DNA from 3 places in the Clostridium malenominatum genome. Region 1 is predicted to be linked to each of the others. Evidence: riboswitches for the same ligand, from Rfam matches in the RefSeq annotation. Region 1 holds a riboswitch; each other region holds the start of a gene.
What was found. A riboswitch is a leader RNA that binds a small molecule or an ion and turns the genes downstream of it on or off. The one in region 1 is predicted to bind cyclic di-GMP.
Positions count from the first base shown of each region.

Region 2: linked by a shared signal. The riboswitch ahead of ABDZ69_RS16615 (transglutaminase-like domain-containing protein) and the one ahead of ABDZ69_RS01780 (prepilin-type N-terminal cleavage/methylation domain-containing protein) in region 1 are both predicted to bind cyclic di-GMP.
Region 3: linked by a shared signal. The riboswitch ahead of ABDZ69_RS12780 (DUF5667 domain-containing protein) and the one ahead of ABDZ69_RS01780 (prepilin-type N-terminal cleavage/methylation domain-containing protein) in region 1 are both predicted to bind cyclic di-GMP.

Region 1 covers NZ_BAAACF010000001.1:349,817-352,086, forward strand. The annotation lists gene ABDZ69_RS01770 (GGDEF domain-containing protein) at 1-209, opposite strand, end outside; gene ABDZ69_RS01775 (tRNA lysidine(34) synthetase) at 288-1,025, opposite strand; cyclic di-GMP riboswitch class II at 1,160-1,245, shown strand; gene ABDZ69_RS01780 (prepilin-type N-terminal cleavage/methylation domain-containing protein) at 1,312-1,767, shown strand; gene ABDZ69_RS01785 (prepilin-type N-terminal cleavage/methylation domain-containing protein) at 1,783-2,270, shown strand, end outside.
Region 2 covers NZ_BAAACF010000012.1:181,736-184,005, forward strand. The annotation lists gene ABDZ69_RS16610 (MFS transporter) at 1-392, opposite strand, end outside; gene ABDZ69_RS16615 (transglutaminase-like domain-containing protein) at 522-1,322, opposite strand; cyclic di-GMP riboswitch class I at 1,336-1,420, opposite strand; gene ABDZ69_RS16620 (class D sortase) at 1,521-2,213, opposite strand.
Region 3 covers NZ_BAAACF010000003.1:190,470-192,739, forward strand. The annotation lists gene ABDZ69_RS12780 (DUF5667 domain-containing protein) at 1-763, opposite strand, end outside; cyclic di-GMP riboswitch class I at 889-975, opposite strand; gene ABDZ69_RS12785 (ABC-F family ATP-binding cassette domain-containing protein) at 1,042-2,270, opposite strand, start outside.

The sequences.
Region 1 (2,270 bases):
CAAAGCTTTTCGATTTCCCAAAGCTTATTATACTCTTTTGCACAGCTAAACAGCTTATCAGGAGAATTTAAGGGGGAATCCTTAGGACCTCTGGACAAAGCTTCGTAGCCTAAAATACTGCCATCTTTAAGAGAAACTATGGGTTGAAATACAGTGCTTATAGCTTCATTAATTAGTATATTTTCCAGTTCGTGAAAAAAATTATTCAATATATCACCCCTATTTAACACATAGTATATCAAAGCTATGTTATAACTAAAGGCAAGTTTGTTAATTACAGGTTAATTTTACCTCTGGTCCCAGAGGTTTTTCATGTCTAGATTTGTTAATGATGTTAGTATTTTTCTTTGAGCATCGGGATAACTTTCTTCTAATTTTATAAGGATGTTTTTCATTTCTTCACGAGTAGTTTTTTTATCTACAGGGCAAAGGCTTTTAATAACGGGAAGATTATTATCTTTAACGAATTTTTCGATAAAATCCTCTCTTATGTAAACTAAAGGTCTTATTATATTAATGCCCTTATCTTTATAATGTATATTTGGGTGGAAGGTTCCAAGTTTCCCCACCTTTAAAATATTCATAAATAAAGTTTCTATAACATCATCACTATTATGACCTAAAGCTAATTTGTTAATATTGTTACTTTCGCAAATTCTAACTAAAGCGCCTTTTCTTAAGGTAGAGCAAAGGGAGCAAGGATTTTTTTCTTTTCTATCATTGAAAACTACTTCTCCAATATTAGTTTTTTCTATAATTAAAGGTATATGATTTTCTTCACAAAAGGATTTTAAGGGAGAAAGATCCATACCTAAGTCCATATCAATATTTATTCCAATTATAGAGAAATCCTTTATAGCGGTAAGTTGAATAAGCTTTAAAACGTATAATAAAAATATACTATCTTTACCACCAGAAAGGCCAACTCCAACTCTATCGCCAGGTTCTATCATGTTATAAGTGGAAATTGCTTCTCTAGCATTTTTGAGAAACATTCTATTATATTTTCGTTGAAAAATTATCATAAATTTCCTTCCTCTCGGTAAATTTTACATGTACATAATATTTATAAATGATATAATAATATAGGCAAGTTGTCCATATATTATCTATTGTTTTTACAAAATAAAGATGGTAAAATAATAATCAACTAATATTAATTATTAAGGGGAACGGAGAAGTGCATGTTGTATTTGGGCATCTTGGACATGCATGGAGTTAGTGATGCAACCTACCCTATATTCATAGTGCTATGAATATAGGTTTTTTTATAGAATTTTACATACAAAAAATAGAAGGGATGGGTAAAATATGAAAAGAACTAAAAAAGGTTTTACACTAGTAGAACTACTAGTAGTTATCGCAATCATAGCTATTCTTGCAGCGATTATAGCACCAAATGCATTTAAGGCAATAGAGAAGAGTAAGGTGGCAACAGCGGAGTCGGATTATAGAGCGGTTAAGACAGCGACGCTTAATTATTATGCGGATACAGGTAAATGGCCAGCAAGTATGGATAATTTAACTAGCGATCCACCCGTAGCTGGATGGAATGGTTCATATCTAGAAAAGTTGCCTAGTAAAAATCCTTGGGGTGGGACTTACGCTTTAGGTGCAAGTGGTAAATTTTTAAAATTAACTAATGTTCCTAAAAGTGCAGCTGAAAAAATAGATTTGGACTTAGATGGAACTGTTAGTAATGTAGGTGGAAGTGTGACATACACAACATCATATCCAACGACAGTAACAATTATTATTTCTGAATAAAGGATGGTGTTAATTATGAAAAATATTAAAAAAGGTTTTACACTAGTAGAATTACTAGTAGTTATAGCTATAATTGCAATTCTTGCAGCTATAATAGCACCAAATGCATTTAAAGCAATTGAAAAGAGTAAAGTAGCTACAGCAGAGTCAGACTATAAAGCAATTAAAACAGCAGCATTGGGTCATTATGCAGATAATGGACAATGGGCTACTACTCCAGCTACAAATGCGAATCCAGCTTTTGTAACTGATTACTTAGAAAAGTGGCCAAGTAAAAATCCTTGGGGTGGAACTTATACATTTAAAAATAATGTAGGAGTAGAGAATGATAGTTTGCCAGTAACTACTCCAGAGGTCAATAAAAACTATAAATATCTAGAATTAAATAAAGTGCCAGCAAAAGCAATACAAAGACTTGATGCTGATTTAGATGGAAATGAAAATGGAAACACTGGTATAGTTAGATATAATTCAAATTCAGACATTGTATACATCATAATCTC
Region 2 (2,270 bases), on a different contig from region 1:
TTTGCAGGTGAAGTTAAGGCCTCAAAAGTGGAGTTAAAAAAAGTAAATACAAATAAGTGCCAAGGCTTTAAAATATTATAATAAAACATCACTCCTGTAATCAATACTACTATTCCTCTAGCTGTATCTCCAAATATTATTACCTTTCTTTTAGAAAGTCTATCTACCAAAACTCCAGAAAATGGGCTGAAAATTATCCCTGGCAAGGCATTTACCGCAAATAAGGTACCAAGCAATAACTTTGACCCTGTTAGTAAATACACCATCCATCCATAAGCAATTGAATCTACAGAATCTCCAAATCTGGATATAAAATCTGCTAGAAGCAATTTAGAATAGTTTTTATAAACTAATAACTCCTTAAATATACTTTTCCTTTTTGCAACCTCCACAACTAATCCTCCATTAAAATTATTTTATCGTTAAATTAACTTTAACGTCCTGCTTTTCTTTTGTCAATAACAAAAAGGCAGATAATTTAAATCATCAATTATTGATTTAAACTATCTGCCTAATAGCGCTTAATATTGTTTTTCTACTAAATAATCTCTATCATTTTTTATCATTGATACTGATTCCTTGTTACCCTTTTTAATAGAATCATAAGTGGTATCTATAGTAACCCATTTTCCAATATCTTTTAAATACACTTGATTCCATCCATGATATGCTTTAATATCGTTTTTATATCCCATTATTAGCTTTGTAGGAATATCTATACTTCTTAGCATTGCTGCAAGTAAAACTGAATAATCATAACATATTCCTAGGGAAGTTTTCATTGTATCTTCTATAGATGATACATAATCTACAGGAAGATTTTTAGCCTTATTATAATCATAGCTAACATTATTTATAATATAATTATATATTACTTTGACTTTTTCCTTATCATCTTTAATATCCTTAGTTAATTCCTTAGCTTTTTTAATAGGATCCATATCTTTATTCCAGTTGATAATTTGAATTGATTGCAAAAACACTTCATTTTTATTTGTTAAGTTTACAGTAACTTTTTCTTTTTTTACTACTTTGTATTTATTCCCTGCAACATTTTCTAAGATAGAAATTGTATACTCTCCATCTTCAAACTGTAATGGAAATCTATTGTTAGATTTTAAATTATAAGTATAGCTTTTATTACCTTTGCTAATCATTACTTTCGCTGATACATCCTTTTGGTACTTATAATCAACACTAACAATTCCACTATTTAACTGACTTTTGTCTATATTTGAAAGAGACGCTTGTCCAAAAACAACTGTTGAAGGTAATAATAAAAAAACTACTAATAAGAAACTTGTTATACGAAGTTTAAACATAAAAAACTCTCCCTTCGGTAACTGGCTGCCATCTTATTTCTAAGGAAGGCCCTTTAGTTTTGCGTCTCTAGTTTTCACTAGATTTGCCATTATCGGTGAAAAGCCACCAGATAAAATATTTATATTTACTATAATTATAACATGATTATAGTAAATAATCATGTTATAATTACAATATATATTCAATTTTTTAATAACTTATTCTATAATATTTCCCTTAATTATTAATCTCTGAGTTGGTTTAATCATTGGGTGACAAGTTACTAATGTTATTTCTTTATTCTTTTTATTGCTATTTAATACCCAAGTCTCTTCTGGTTTAACATAGAGTTTTTCTACTACTACATATTTATATTGGCTTTCTCCTTTATCAATTTCTATTATGTCTCCAATTTCTACCTCATCTAATCTGTTGAAGTTTCTTCCATAAGTATGGCTTCTATGGCCGGCTATAGCATAATTTCCCTCTTGTCCAGCCTTTCCTGTATGTTCTATACTTGCTACGGATATTTTTAAATTTTCTTCTATAGCACCTTTTAATATAGGTAGATTCAAATTAATCTTTTTAATTATCAACATACCTTCCATGTTCTTTTTAATATATTCTTCCCTTAGTTTTCTTTCATTTTCTTTCTTTTTTTCTTCTGCCTCTTTGTAAGCCTCATTTTCCTTGTTATCTTCTACAGTTTCTGTATTTTGTTCCTCTATTAATATTATTTCATTATCATCTTGATAATTTATAGAACCTTCATCTATAATGGATAGACTTTCATTCCATTCTCTTATTAGTTTTTGTTGCTTATAATCAACATATGCTTCTGTCATTTTAGGATATGCAATTACAAACACTCCTATAACTATAATAATTGTTGAAATTATTTTTCTTTTCATTCCATCTTCCCTACCCTAATCTATTAATCAAAACTGAAAAAGGCAGGTATGCGTTCC
Region 3 (2,270 bases), on a different contig from region 1:
CATCATCATTATTTTCTATATCATCTACATCTTCTTCATCATCTTTATCTTCTTCTACTTTATCAGCTTTATCTTTTACCCAATTTCCTTTTCCAGAAGGGTGAATTCCTAATTCCTTTGCAATATTTCCTAATCCCATACCTTTTTCTGTAATAAGAACAGATATTTCATCAATTGACTTTCCACTAGCCTCTGATAGTGAAGCAATTTTAGCTATTTGTCCAAAACCTAGTCCTTGTTCTCTTAGGGTTTGTACAACTGTTTTATCAATATCTTTTACAACCTTTGCAGTGTAAACCACTTCTTCAGTTTTTTCATCTAACTCTTCTTTTTTATCATCACTTAGTTCTTCCTTGACTTCTTCATCAATTTGAACTCCTTCTTCTAATTCAGTGTTTAATTTTTCTTTTACTTCCTCATCTACATTTTCATTTGTAATTACTTCTGTTACTTTTTCCTGAGCCTCACCTATTGTTTTCATATAATCTTCAATAGCAGCTTGTACAAATTCGCTCTTTTCTTGAGCAGTCATTTCTTTAGCTTCAGCAAGACGCTCTTTTGCAAATTTTAATAAAAGCTCTGCCTCTTTTTCTGTATTAGATGCTAGGGATAATTGCAAATCTTCGAATAACTTGTCAACAGTATAAAAAATACTATCAGGTGTTACTCCTGGATTTACTTGTACACCCTCTGTAGCAGCATGAGCTACTGTGTTAAATGACAATAAACTAGCCATGGTAATTGAAACAATAAGTTTCTTCATTCTAAATACCTCCTATTATTCTTTTTATTTTTGGTGAACTAAAATCCATAGTAAAAATAAAAGAATGGAAGAGATAAAAAGCCGCTCAAAAGAGCAGCTTTAACACACTTGTGGTATTGACTCTCTTCGGCAACTGGCTGGCATAACTATACATAGTCTTAGCCCCTTTAGCTTTGCGTCCTTAAGTTTCCCTAAGTTTGCCTTTGTCGGATTTTAATTCTATATTTAATTTAATTATAACTTTTTTGTTATTACATGTCTACAATAATAATTTAATATTATTTTTTATCGAAATTATCACTCTTTTCTTGAAGAATCTTTTCAGCTATTTCATTTAAATAAACCCATCTTTCCATCTTTTCTTCTAATTGTTTTTCTAATTCTTCTTTTTTCTCTAATAGTTCTTGTAATAAGCTATAATTAGTAGAGGAATTTGTGATTTCACTTTCAATTTCCTCTAATTTTAATTCAATTGTAGCAATCACATCATCAATTTCATCATATTCTCTCTGTTCCTTATAAGAAAATTTTAAAGCTTTATCTTTTTTTCTTTCTATATTAATACTTTTAACTTTATCTTCTACTTCAACTACTGGAACATTATTGTTACTTTCTTTGAAATCAGAATAGTTTCCTGTATATTGAACTATTTTTCCATATCCTTCAAAGGAGAATATTTTTTCTGCCATTCTATCTAAAAAATATCTATCATGAGAAACCGCCATAACTGCTCCTGGAAAATTGTCAAGGTAGTCTTCTAATATTGTTAAGGTTTGAATATCCAAGTCATTTGTAGGTTCATCTAAAAACAATACATTAGGAGCTTCCATAAGAACTCTTAATAGGTACAATCTTCTTCTCTCTCCCCCTGAAAGCTTAGAAATAGGAGTCCACTGCATTGAGGGAGTGAATAAAAAGGTTTCTAGCATTTGAGAGGCACTTATTTTAAGTCCTTCCTTTGTGGTTAAAACTTCTCCACCTTCTTTTATATACTCAATAACTCTTAAATTTTCATCCATATGGTTGGTTTCCTGAGAAAATAGTCCTATTCTCACTGTTTCTCCAACTTCAATCTCCCCGCTGTCTGGCTTAATTTTATTACAAATTATATTAATTAAAGTTGATTTACCCATACCATTAGGCCCTATAATTCCAATTCTATCAGTTCTAGTAAATATATAACTAAAATCCTCTATGAGTTTTCTATCTTCATAAGATTTATTTATATTATTAATTTCTATAACTTTTTTACCTAAATAGCTTCCACCTACAGAAATTTGAATCTTTTCTTCAGTTAAATCTACAGCTGCATCCTGCAATTTTTCAAAACGATCAATTCTTGCCTTCTGTTTAGTACTTCTAGCCTTTGCTCCTCTTTTTATCCAAGCCAGTTCTTTTCTTAATAAGTTTTGCCTTTTTTCCTCAGTAGCTCTTGACATATCTTCTCTTTCTAATTTCTTTTGAACAAAGTTTTCATAATTACCATTATAGGTATAAAGATTACCTT